DNA from 4 places in the Megasphaera hexanoica genome. Region 3 is predicted to be linked to each of the others. Evidence: riboswitches for the same ligand, from Rfam matches in the RefSeq annotation. Region 3 holds a riboswitch; each other region holds the start of a gene.
The links. Region 3 has a riboswitch for S-adenosylmethionine ahead of ACGTIC_RS02935 (MetQ/NlpA family ABC transporter substrate-binding protein). Riboswitches for the same ligand answer to the same signal wherever they lie in the genome.
Positions count from the first base shown of each region.

Region 1: another riboswitch for S-adenosylmethionine. It lies ahead of metK (methionine adenosyltransferase); the one in region 3 lies ahead of ACGTIC_RS02935 (MetQ/NlpA family ABC transporter substrate-binding protein).
Region 2: another riboswitch for S-adenosylmethionine. It lies ahead of ACGTIC_RS13065 (MetQ/NlpA family ABC transporter substrate-binding protein); the one in region 3 lies ahead of ACGTIC_RS02935 (MetQ/NlpA family ABC transporter substrate-binding protein).
Region 4: another riboswitch for S-adenosylmethionine. It lies ahead of ACGTIC_RS07510 (methionine ABC transporter ATP-binding protein); the one in region 3 lies ahead of ACGTIC_RS02935 (MetQ/NlpA family ABC transporter substrate-binding protein).

Region 1 covers NZ_CP171361.1:1,694,213-1,697,306, reverse strand. The annotation lists gene ACGTIC_RS08350 (GatB/YqeY domain-containing protein) at 1-365, opposite strand, end outside; gene rpsU (30S ribosomal protein S21) at 391-570, opposite strand; gene metK (methionine adenosyltransferase) at 722-1,912, opposite strand; SAM riboswitch class I at 1,994-2,096, opposite strand; gene ACGTIC_RS08335 (EamA family transporter) at 2,195-3,094, opposite strand, start outside.
Region 2 covers NZ_CP171361.1:2,679,847-2,682,940, forward strand. The annotation lists gene ACGTIC_RS13060 (energy-coupling factor ABC transporter ATP-binding protein) at 1-627, opposite strand, end outside; SAM riboswitch class I at 1,073-1,167, shown strand; gene ACGTIC_RS13065 (MetQ/NlpA family ABC transporter substrate-binding protein) at 1,246-2,079, shown strand; gene metF (methylenetetrahydrofolate reductase [NAD(P)H]) at 2,110-2,967, shown strand; gene ACGTIC_RS13075 (heavy-metal-associated domain-containing protein) at 3,081-3,094, shown strand, end outside.
Region 3 covers NZ_CP171361.1:635,237-638,330, reverse strand. The annotation lists gene ACGTIC_RS02940 (ABC transporter substrate-binding protein) at 1-904, opposite strand, end outside; SAM riboswitch class I at 1,204-1,301, shown strand; gene ACGTIC_RS02935 (MetQ/NlpA family ABC transporter substrate-binding protein) at 1,391-2,215, shown strand; gene trxA (thioredoxin) at 2,352-2,717, shown strand; gene ACGTIC_RS02925 (TIGR03905 family TSCPD domain-containing protein) at 2,737-2,976, shown strand; gene ACGTIC_RS02920 (PhzF family phenazine biosynthesis protein) at 3,068-3,094, opposite strand, start outside.
Region 4 covers NZ_CP171361.1:1,520,919-1,524,012, forward strand. The annotation lists gene ACGTIC_RS07500 (MetQ/NlpA family ABC transporter substrate-binding protein) at 1-55, opposite strand, end outside; gene ACGTIC_RS07505 (methionine ABC transporter permease) at 72-725, opposite strand; gene ACGTIC_RS07510 (methionine ABC transporter ATP-binding protein) at 706-1,749, opposite strand; SAM riboswitch class I at 1,835-1,936, opposite strand; gene hpf (ribosome hibernation-promoting factor, HPF/YfiA family) at 2,151-2,675, shown strand; gene ACGTIC_RS07520 (hypothetical protein) at 2,943-3,094, shown strand, end outside.

The DNA.
Region 1 (3,094 bases), 1.1 Mb from region 3:
ACATCGCCCATCTTAAGAGACGACGCATCCTGCCCGGCAATGGTGTCACGGACGATTTGCGCAACTTCATCTTCCGTCAGCTGTTTTGGCATATACTTTTCCAGAACGGCCATTTCAGCCTTTGTCTGGTCTGCCAGGTCAGTACGGCCGGCTTTTTCAAATTCAGCCAGCGATTCTTTGCGCTGTTTCATTTCTTTGGCAATGACTGCTGCCACACCGGCATCATCCAGTTCGCATTTACCATTGATTTCCGTATTTCTAATGGAATTACGGACCATGCGTATGACGGAAAGAGCTGTCTTACCAGCTTCTTTCGCTTTCATTGCCGTTTTCATATCTTGAAGCAGTTCTTCTTTCAGAGACATGATATCACCCTTCTACTCTTTGCGATTATGCTCTATACTTCCGTTTCCGTGCTGCTTCAGATTTTTTCTTTCTCCGTACGCTCGGTTTTTCATAGTGTTCGCGTTTCCGGACTTCGGAAAGAACACCTGCTTTTTGGCAAGAACGTTTGAAACGGCGCAGTGCGCTGTCCAAGGATTCATTTTTACCAACTTTGATTTCTGCCATTCTATATCCCTCCCTCCAAATGTATGTTAGGGAGTGCTTTACTGCACACATTGAAATTATACTCAAAAAGAGCATATTTGTCAATCCGTAAAGTACTGTAGAAAGTGAAGTCATACACTTTCGTCAGGCAGACATCAAGGACAATTGCCTATTATAATCCGGCTTCTTTACGGAGAATATCGGCCTTATCGGTCTTTTCCCAGGGAAGATCCAGATCGTTGCGGCCAAAGTGACCATAAGCAGCGGTCTGTTTGTAGATAGGACGCTGCAGGTCGAGCATTTCGATGATGCCGGCCGGGCGGAGATCAAAGTGTTTATTGATCAGGCTGACGATGACATCGTTATCGACCTTGCCTGTACCGAACGTTTCAACGTGGATAGAAACAGGGCGGGCAACGCCTATGGCATAAGCCAGCTGGATTTCGACCTTATCAGCCAGTCCCGCGGCAACAATATTCTTGGCTACATAACGGGCTGCATAAGCGGCCGAACGGTCGACTTTTGTGGGGTCCTTGCCGGAGAAGCATCCGCCGCCATGACGGGCCATGCCGCCGTACGTATCGACGATGATTTTCCGTCCCGTGAGTCCCGAATCACCCTGAGGGCCGCCGATGACGAACCGTCCCGTCGGATTAATATACAGTTTCGTCTTGTCATCGAACAGGCCTTCAGGAAGTTCCGGCTTGATGACGTATTCGAGGAGATCTTTTTCAATCTGGTCACGTGTTACTTCCGGGCTGTGTTGTGCCGAAATGACAATGGTATCGATGCGGACCGGCTTGCCGTCATCGTATTCGACCGTGACCTGTGTCTTTCCATCGGGACGGAGATAAGACAGCGTGCCATCCTTACGGACCTTCGCCAGGCGGCGTGCCAGACGGTGTGCCAGGGAAATCGGCAGTGGCATGTAATCGTCCGTTTCATTAGTAGCGTAGCCGAACATCATACCCTGGTCACCGGCACCAATCATATCAAATTTATCCTTCTGCCCTTCTTTTGCTTCCATAGCTTCATCGACGCCCATAGCAATATCTGAAGACTGTTCGTCAAGGGATACGAGGATGCCGCATGTATCGCAGTCAAAGCCGTATTTAGCCCGCGTGTAACCGATTTCACGGATTGTTTCGCGGACGATATGTGGAATATCGACATAACAGGTAGTGGAAATTTCACCTACGACATGGACCATGCCAGTCGTTACCAGCGTTTCGCAGGCAACGCGGGCATTTTTGTCTTTTGCCAGGATGGCATCAAGGATGCTGTCGGAAATCTGGTCAGCCATCTTATCAGGATGACCTTCAGTAACGGATTCAGAAGTAAAGAATTCGCGGTTTTTAGCCATTTGTATATCCTCCTTAACTTTTTTAGTTCCATTTGATACGTATGTAAAAAAAAGCCCTCTCTGACAAGAGGGGGCTACGTATACCCATCTGCCAGTATATACACTGTTGGATTTAGCACCTTTCAATAGATGAAGGTTGCTGCGGCATCACAGGGCCAGTCCCTCCGCCGTCTCTTGATGGAACTATATTTTATTTGACGTAAGATAGTATACCCGATATAGCAGGATAATGCAAGTCTTTTTCAAAAGAAATTTTCCCTGCCCGGTAACACCTATACCGTATCAGTCTTCGGGCACAGCTGTTGTTTTTTCATCCCGGGCATTGTCCTTTGTAACAGGATTGAGTTCGTCCTTCGAAATGGTAAGACGATGCTGGGCTGCTGCCAGGATGAGGTCTGCTGTCTTTACGACACCGTAATCGCTGGATTTCAGGCTCATATCGTAATTGGCCCCATATCCCCAGTAGGAATCAGTACAATACATGCAGTGGTCGCGCCGTTCCTTGTTGACGCGGTTGCGGATTTTCATGGCCGTATCGGCATCGACGTGTTCGCGCAGCATGATGCGCTGCACAGCCCAGTCCGGATCAGAAGAAATAAATACATTAAATGTATTGGGACGCTTGCGCAGGATATAGTTTGCCAGCCGCCCGACGATAACGCAGGATTTACCGTTGGTTAGTTCCCGGATGACATCGGATTCATCATTAAACATCTCCTGCCGCTTCGATTCATACCCTGTCGAATAATGGACGTAATCATCGTAGACTTTAGCCAGGAGCGGACCGAGATGATTGTCTTTTTCCCTGCGCCAGGCTTCGAATGTCTGGGGATGTTCTTTCCGTGTCATATTGAGAATAGCCGTGTCATAGTAGGGCACGCCCAGCTTGCGGGCTACGAGTTTGCCTATATTGCGGCCGCCACTGCCGAATTCCCGGGAAATAGTGATGACCAGCGGGCATTCTGCATCTTCCCGTATCCACGCCGGATGATTCTTACGCCCTTCGATTTCACCGACCGCATGATGGCGGAACAGGAGATGTTCGATAGGCCCTGCCATGGTACAGCCCAGAAGGATGAGAACCAGACCGATGACAGCGTTCATTGTAATCGGTTCCGACAGAATAATCGCCGACAGGATCAACGCGATGACTGGTTTAATGAAGAAGGCAAAAGATGCATT
Region 2 (3,094 bases), 840 kb from region 3:
TCCGATAACGATGACCCGCTGACAGTATTCGGCAAATATATCCATATCGTGGCTGATGATAAGAATGGTAAGTCCATCCCGATGAAGCCGGGACAAAAGTGCCATGAGCGATTTTTTATCGGCACTGTCCTGGCCACTCGTCGGTTCATCGAGGATAAGGTACTGTGTATGCATGGCAATGGCCGACGCAATGGCAACGCGTTGTTTTTCTCCCCGGTTGAGATTGGGTGGATAAGCTTCTGCCAGATGTTCCAGCCCTGTAGCCTGCAGCGCTGCTGTAACAGCCGATGCAACCTCTTCACGGCTGCGGCCCAGCTGTTCCGGTCCATAAGCTACTTCCTGCCGCACAGTCGGTCGGAACATCTGCCGTTCCGGCCGCTGGAATACATATCCAATATAGGGACTGCGGGCTGCCGCTTCTTCATCGTTGATTCTTTTCCCATCGAGGAAAATATCTCCCGATACGGGTTTTTCAAGACCCATGAGCAAGCGGGTTACCGTCGTCTTCCCACAGCCGTTGCGACCGCCCAAGCCGATAAATTCACCGGTACCAATCGTCAGGTTCATATGTTCCAATACAGGTGTACCGTCTGTGTAGTGGAACGTCACATCTCTCATTTCCAGCATTCCTGTTCATCCTCTCTTAAACAATAAAAAACCTTTCATCCCTCTAAAGGGACGAAAGGTCTGATTCTTCCGCGGTACCACCCACATTGGCTTATAAAGCCCATCTCACTATGTACGGCCCTCAAAAAGAGCGATACACGTTTCTTTGATAGCGGTGGAACTACACCGTCGAGCCCTACTGGTCACCGTTCAGGCCGCATCTCCCGAATCCATTCCCTGTACGGACCGGCGCCGAACTCTCACTGCCATCGGCTCGCTGTAGCTGTCGCTGTACACGTACTCGTTTCGTTCATCGACAATGCTATGTAGATTAATTGTAATTATACGGCTTTTTTCCTTAAAGTCAAGAGAAATCAGCCAATCTTTTTTCTTCCTTGACAAATTCCGCAATCATGGTAAAATAGCTTCAACAATTTCATTACATACTGTCTTATGACAGTATACACATTTATCCAGAGCGGCGGAGGGACGGGCCCTATGAAACCCGGCAACCGATAATACGGTGCCAATTCCTGCGGAAGAAATTCCGGGAGATAAAGAAAATCATTGCACTCTTTCTCTTTCGGGAAAGAGTCTTTTTTATGCCCTCTGGAGGCCTTAAATTACAGGAGGGATAGTATGAAACAATGGAAAGTCTGGATAACCGCTGCTGCCATCGCTATAGGAACTGCAGTTGTTCTCATGACCGGCTGCGGTGGACAGAAACCGGTCGGTGGCCGGGAAGTATCTCAGAATGTCAAAATCACTGTCGGTGCATCACCGGTACCACATGGGGAAATCCTGAAAGAAATCAAGCCCATGCTCATCGCCGAAGGAGTAGACCTGAACATTATCGAATTCACAGATTATGTCAAACCGAATCTGGCCTTGCAGGATAAAGAACTAGACGCCAATTTCTATCAGCATGAACCCTATATGGAAAAATTCAACAGTGAACACGGTACGGACCTGGTTGCCTTGTGCAAGGTCCACGTCGAACCAATGGGTATCTATTCCCATAAGATCAAGGAACTGGCCCAGCTTGGACAAAATGCCAAAGTCGCCATCCCCAATGATCCTACAAACGGTGGCCGTGCACTTCTCGTACTCCAGACAGCCGGCCTGATCAGCCTGAAGAACGGAGGCAGTATCGCATCTACCGTGCAGGATGTTGAAAAAAATGACAAAAACCTCCAGTTCATCGAACTCGATGCCGCCCAGATTCCCCGTTCCCTGGATGATGTAGATATCGCACTTATCAACACCAATTACGCTCTCGAAGCCGGACTCAATCCGCTCCAGGATGCCTTATTCACCGAATCCAAGGATTCGCCTTATGCCAACGTTCTGGTCGTACGCCGCGGTGATGAAAATCGTCCGGAAATCCAGAAACTGGCAAAAGCACTGCAATCACCGGAAGTAAAGAAATTTATTGAAGAAAAATATAACGGAGCTATTATTCCCAGCTTCTGATAACACTATTTCATGACGAGGGGTATGTAGATGAAAACTTGTGATTTATTTTCTAAGAAAACTGTTTTTTCCTTTGAAGTCTTTCCGCCAAAAAAAGAAATTCCCGTTGAAACGGTCTATCCGACACTGGAAAAACTGAGCGGTCTCCATCCGGATTTTATCAGCGTCACCTGCGGTGCCGGCGGCAAAGGAGGAAATCTCACCGTAGAAGTCGCTTCCAAAATCAAAAGCCTGAACTGCGAAACGGCAGCCCATCTGCCCTGCATCAACCTGGACAAAGATGAAGTACTGGATACATTGCAGAAATTACGGGAACACCGTATCGAAAATATTCTGGCCCTGCGCGGAGATAAAACGCCCGGCATCGAACCGAAATGCGTATTTCCCCATGCCAGTGACCTCATCGCCTTCATCCGTCAACAGACAGGTGATGAATTCAATATCATCGGCGCATGCTATCCCGAAGGCCATCCCAATTCTAAAACACTGGCAGAAGACATAGACCATCTGAAGATCAAAGTCGATGCCGGTGCCAGCGAACTCATCACCCAGCTTTTCTTCGATAATCGCGATTTTTACAACTTCCTCGACAAATCGACCCAGGCTGGAATCCGCGTTCCTATCGAAGCGGGTATCATGCCCGTAACCAACAAGAAACAGATTGAACGGATGGTCACTCTCTGCGGGGCTACCCTTCCTCTGAAGTTCCAGAAAATCCTGACCCGGTACGGTCATGACAATACCGCCCTGCGCGATGCCGGAATTGCCTATGCTATCGATCAGATAGTAGATCTCCTGGCCAATGGTGTAGACGGTGTCCACATTTACACTATGAACAATCCATACGTGGCCACGCGCATTGCCGACGCTATCCGCACACTGCTATAGGACTCATAAGACAAACACCGGATTGCATTGACTTGTATTTTTGCCATTTCTTCCGTATAATAGATGTATATAATAAAATTCATTCTCATATGCGAGATATGGAGGGGATATACATGGGATTCTTCAG
Region 3 (3,094 bases):
GCGGCCGCACCGTCAGTTCCTTACCAGCCATTTCCTGAATCTTCTGTGAAATCATGTAATCGACAAATTTTTTAGCGTTTTCCGGATGTTTGCATCCTTTGATAATCTGCACCGATTCACCAGGGAAAATAGCTCCTTCTTTCGGGAATACGACTTTGACGGGAGCGCTGTTGCGGACATAGGTAGCTGCCGGGTCTTCCCAAGTGAGGCCTACCGTATATTCCCCATCGGCAACGCCTTTGTGGACAGCGCCGGAACTGTTCAGCATCTTGCCATCGAGATTCTGAATGAATTTATCCACATATTCCCATGCTTCCGGACTCATAGGATCACCATTTTTTCCTTTGGCATAGAGCATAGCCATGAGAGACTGGAATGCCGAACTGGAATTAGCCGGGTCGCCAAAGGCGATCTTACCCTTTAATGCCGGATTCAGCAGGTCATCAAAGGTCTCGATTTTCGTGTCACCAGCCAGATTCGTGTTGACGATAAGGACGGTAGGATCAGCAAAAGCTGGTGTGAAATATCCCGTCTTATTGCGGAACGCTTCCATCATATTTTTATCTTCCGGCGACACATATTCCATGAATAAGTCTTTCTGGGATTCCAGCATCGTCTGATCTGCTGCCCAGAGGATATCGCCCTGTGGATTGCCCTTTTCTGACGAAACGCGTTTTAATAACGGTCCCGTACCGGCTACGACGACATTGACTTTGATTCCCGTATCTTTTTCAAAATTAGGAATGACCAGATTGTTCAGGCTTTCGCTACGGGCCGTATACACCGTAAGCACCTTATCATCACTGCCAGATGCACTCTTCTGACCACCTCCGCAGCCAGCCAATGAAACCAGTGTCGCCGCTGCAATCGCCAGGGTAATGATTCGTTTTGTGATTTGTTTCATCTTTCTGCTCCTTTCGCTTTACCAAATTCCGAAACACGTATTGCGCACTTTTATTGTACTGTATTCACATATATTGTCTATCCGGTAAAAGATAAAAAACATCTAATTTTCTTAATACATCCTATTTTTTCACATATAGTATATGTCATTTTTTATAAAAATTATCATATATTTCAATTGGAAATAATACAGTGCATTAAAAAACGGTATTTTTGCGGTCTGTATTTTTAGATATAGAAAAAACTAATACTTGACAAGAGAAAAAAACTATGCTAATATCTGCATCATCAACTGAATACGTTTCATCAAGAGCAGTCGAGGGAATGGCCCGATGACACTGCGGCAACCGCCATAAGGTATGGTGCCAACTCCATCGGATTATTCCGGCAGATGAATCATAGGATTAATAAAGCCGTCATCTGCATGACGGCTTTTTTGTTGATACGGACTTATTTTGTATGCACACTCAGGAGAGGGGTACGAAACATGAAATCATCTATTAAAAAAATCATTTCCGCCGGCCTCATCGCAGCTATCTGCGTATTTGCTGCCGGCTGCGGTTCCAGCAATGACAGCAAAGGCGACCAGGCAAAAAAAGAAATTAAAGTAGGGGTAACAGCCGGTCCTCATGCAGAAATCATGGATGAAGTAGCGAAAGAAGCTGCCAAACAGGGGATTACCATCAAAGTCGTAGAATTCAACGATTATGTACAGCCTGATAAAGCACTGGCCGAAAAAGACCTCGACATGAACTCCTACCAGCATCAGCCGTACCTTGACAATATCGTCAAAAAGCAGGGCCTGAAGCTCACGTCTGTTGGAAAGACGATTCTCATGCCTATGGCCGTTTATTCACACAAATATAAATCTCTCGATGAAGTCGCTCCGGGCAGCAAAGTCACCATTCCGAATGACCCGTCCAACGGTGCCCGTGCCCTGCTTCTCCTGCAGCAGGCCGGCCTGATCAAACTGAAGAACGGTGATTCCATCGAAGCATCCGTTGCCGATATCACGGAAAATCCGAAAAACCTGCAGTTCGTCGAACTCGATGCCGCCCAGACGCCGCGTTCTCTCGATGATACAGACATCGCCTGCGTCAATACCAACTACGCCATTCCGGCCGGTCTGAATCCGAAAAAAGATTCCATCCTCGTCGAATCGATTGAATCGCCCTACGCCTGCGTATTCGCTGTCCGCCAGGGTGATGAAAACAACGAAACATACAAAAAAGTCGTTCAGATTTATCAGTCTGAAGCGATCAAGAAATTTATTAATGACAAATATCAGGGAACCATCCTGCCTGCATTCTAATAGCCGGCAAAGCGGTCCGTCACATCGGTGGCGGACCGTTTTTTATTGGGATAACTATTGAATTTCTAAAATTATTAATATGTTTCATTAAAATATATCAGATATTCTTTATTATTTTTCTCGTAAAATTTGACAAATGTGTGATATAATAGAAGTGTCTCGCAGACAATACGCATACCAAAGGAGTGAATCATATATGGAATACACATTTACCAATGATAATTTCAATCAGGAAGTCCTGCAGTCCGATAAACCGGTCCTCGTTGATTTCTGGGCCACCTGGTGCGGTCCCTGCCGTATGGTAGCCCCCGTCGTCGAAGAAATAGCTAACGAACATCCGGAATACAAAGTAGGCAAAGTCAATGTAGATGAACAGCCGGAACTGGCCCAGCAGTTCAATGTCATGAGCATCCCGACTCTCCTGGTCTTCAAGAATGGCCAGCTCTACAAGAGTTCTGTCGGTGCCCAGCCGAAAGCCAGCATTCTGGCACTCTTCGATTAATGGCGAAAGGAGGATCCCCTTGCATACGTATAAACCGAGTGGCATCTGTGCCACACAGATTGATTTTGACGTCAGAGATGGAAAAGTCTATGATGTCGCCTTTACAAAGGGCTGTCCCGGCAATCATCTCGGCCTTTCCAGCCTTGCTGAAGGAATGCCCGTCGCCGAAGTCATCCGCCGTCTGGAAGGCATCCGCTGCGGAGAACGCACTACGTCCTGTCCGGATCAGCTGGCCCAGGCATTAAAAGAATACGTCTGATCTGGTTATCCTGACCGCTTAAAAGGGGATTGTACCAGCATGAGTAACCTCTCATGCCGGTACAATCCCCCTTTTATATTTTCACAATGAATCAAATTTTAAGGTCAGCTTCCGAATA
Region 4 (3,094 bases), 890 kb from region 3:
CGCACAGTGTAGCGAGGGCCGCCAGTGTTACGGCCTTTTTGATGAATGATTTCATGATACAGACACTCCTTTTATTTTTTATTCTTCTTGCGGGAAGCAAAGTCGCCGCAAGCCTGAATCAGATTGACGCCGATGACGAGGATGATGATCGTAGCCAGCATAACATCGGCCTGGAAACGCTGGTAGCCGTAGCGGATGGCGATATCCCCAAGACCGCCGCCACCGATGGCACCGGCCATGGCCGAAGCCCCGATGAGGTTGACGATGAGGACGGTAATGTTATTGATGATTGTAGGCAGTGCTTCCGGAAGCAGGACTTTGCGGATAATCTGCAGCGGAGAAGCACCCATGGATTCTGCCGCTTCGACGAGACCGAAGTCGACATCGCGGATGCTCGTTTCTACGAGCCGGCTGAGGAAGGGAATAGCGACGATAGTCAGTGGTACACAGGCTGCCGTCGTGCCGATAGACGTACCGGCAATGAGGCGGGTCAGCGGGATGATGGCGACCATGAGGATGATGAACGGGATGGAACGGATGATATTGACGATAGTTCCGAGAATCTGATTGATTACCCTGTTTTCCAGAATGTGGCCTTTGCTGGTCGTAACCAGGGTAATGCCGAGAGGAATACCGATGATAGCAGCAATGAGAGTAGAGATGGACACCATGAACAGTGTTTCTTCAATACCCTGTATCATTAATTTAATGAGTTCTGGGGACATATCCTAAAACCTCGCTTTCAATAGGTTGCGTCTTAATATACGAATACGCTTCGGTCTGGGCTTTCATATCGCCCATGATGACGACAATCAGATAGCCGAACGGCACATCCTGAATATAATCGATGTTGCCGTAAAGGACACTGACATCGAGATTGAACTTGCGGGCGACATTGACTACCAGCGGTTCGTTGGTAGCGGCTCCCTTGAAACGGAAGCGGACGAGCATATCCCGGTCCGGCGATGGCTGATTGGTGACGCCCAGTTTTTTGATGCCTTCGGGCAGTTCCATATTGATGACCGATTTGACAAATTCCTTCATCGTTTCCGACTGGGGATTGGTAAAGACGTCGATGACCCGGCCCTGTTCTTTGATGACCCCGCCTTCGATGACAGCCACGCGGTCGCAGATTTCCTTGATGACGGCCATTTCGTGGGTAATGATGACGATGGTGATGCCCAGGCGTTTGTTGATGTCTTTCAACAGTTCCAGGATGGATTTGGTCGTCTGTGGATCCAGTGCCGATGTCGCTTCATCGCACAACAGGATTTTCGGATCGCTGGCCAGGGCGCGGGCGATGCCGACACGCTGTTTCTGGCCACCCGAAAGCTGGGACGGATAATTGAACTGCCGGTCCGTCAGGCCGACCAGTTCGAGCAGGGAATCGACCTTGCTGCGGATGACTTCTTTGGAAGCGCCAGCCAGTTCCAGCGGAAAAGCGATATTGTCAAAAACGGTACGGGACGACAGCAGATTGAAATGCTGGAAAATCATGCCGATGTTTTTGCGTTCGGCCCGCAGCTGGCTGTCGGACATGGCCGTCAGTTCCTTATCGTCGATGATGACTTTGCCCGTCGTCGGTTTTTCCAACATATTGATGCAGCGGACGAGCGTCGATTTGCCGGCACCACTTTTCCCGATGATGCCGAAAATTTCGCCGTCATGGATAGTCAGTGAGATGCCTTTCAGGGCCTGGACGTGCGTTTTGCCGCCGTAGGTCTTGGTAATGTTTTCAAAGGTAATCACAAGATCAACTCCTTAATGGATACACCTGGAGGTGCTGATAGCATAAAAAAAGCCGTCAACAGATGCTGACGGTACGTATACAATCATTTCATCTGCCGGATGGAAATCCGTTGGACTTGGCACCTTCCCGCTATGGGGGGTTGCCGCAGCGTCATAGGGCCATTCCCTCGGCTGCTCTGGATGAATAGGTTATGTAATTGCTGAGTTGTATACTAACACTAATAGGAATCCTTGTCAATGTTATTTGTGTAAAAAATTGAATGCCGTTCGAAAAAAATATTTCATCGTCAAGCAGGAATTTACCTTTTTATATCGAATACTTAATATATGAGGAGCAGGATATCCGGATTTTAAGCATGGATGGTCCGGAACGAAGTTTCTCACGAAAGGAAGGGATTTGTATGGCAACAATCGTAAGAGGCAAGAATTTAGAAATTACACCGGCATTAAAGGACTATGTACTGAAACATGAAAAGAAAGTAACGAAGTACTTTGAAAATGAAGTCAATGTCCAGGCTCTTCTTTCCGTCGAAAAAGATCGTAAAATTGCTGAAATCACCTTGAAAGTAGATGGTGTCGTTCTTCGTGGCGTCGAAGCCAATGACGATATGTACGCCGCCATCGATCTGGTTTACGACAAAATGGTACGCCAGATCCACAAATATAAAACGAAGCTGGCACGCCGTATGAAAGGCGGCTCCTTCCATGAAGGACTCGTCGAAGGACCGGCTGCACCGGAAGAAAACTTTGAAATTGCCCGGGTCAAGAAATTTGCAGCCCGTCCTATGGACGTAGAAGAAGCTATCCTGCAGATGAATCTCGTTGGCCACGATTTCTTCGTTTTCCTCAATTCGGAAACGGAAGCCATCAACGTCGTATACAAACGGAAACATGGTAAATATGGCCTGATTGAACCGGAATACTAAGCTGAATCATACAGGGGTTGTGGTATCGCAGAAAAAGGGTACCACAGCCCTTGTTTTTTTTTGCCTTTCAATCCCGTATTTACAGAGATATCGCAATGTGTCCTAATATCAGGATGTTACCTTATCTTTGCATAAGATTTTTTCATGTCAGATAGTGTAAAATAATTGTGGGAAAACTTTAATACATTAAAGAAAATACAAAAAGAGAAGGAACTCCTTATTGTATAATAAAGTGTAGATCCAACACATACGAAAGGAGTCCTTCTCATGTTTAGTATACAACAAATTTCCAATGTTTGTGTAGATTTTTTTAATGCATCTCTTCGGAAAATCTTGGCCCAGGAACTATCATTAGCTCAGTTAAGCCAAAATCTGGATCAATTGGTCAATCAAATCGGAGTAGCCATCATGACAACACT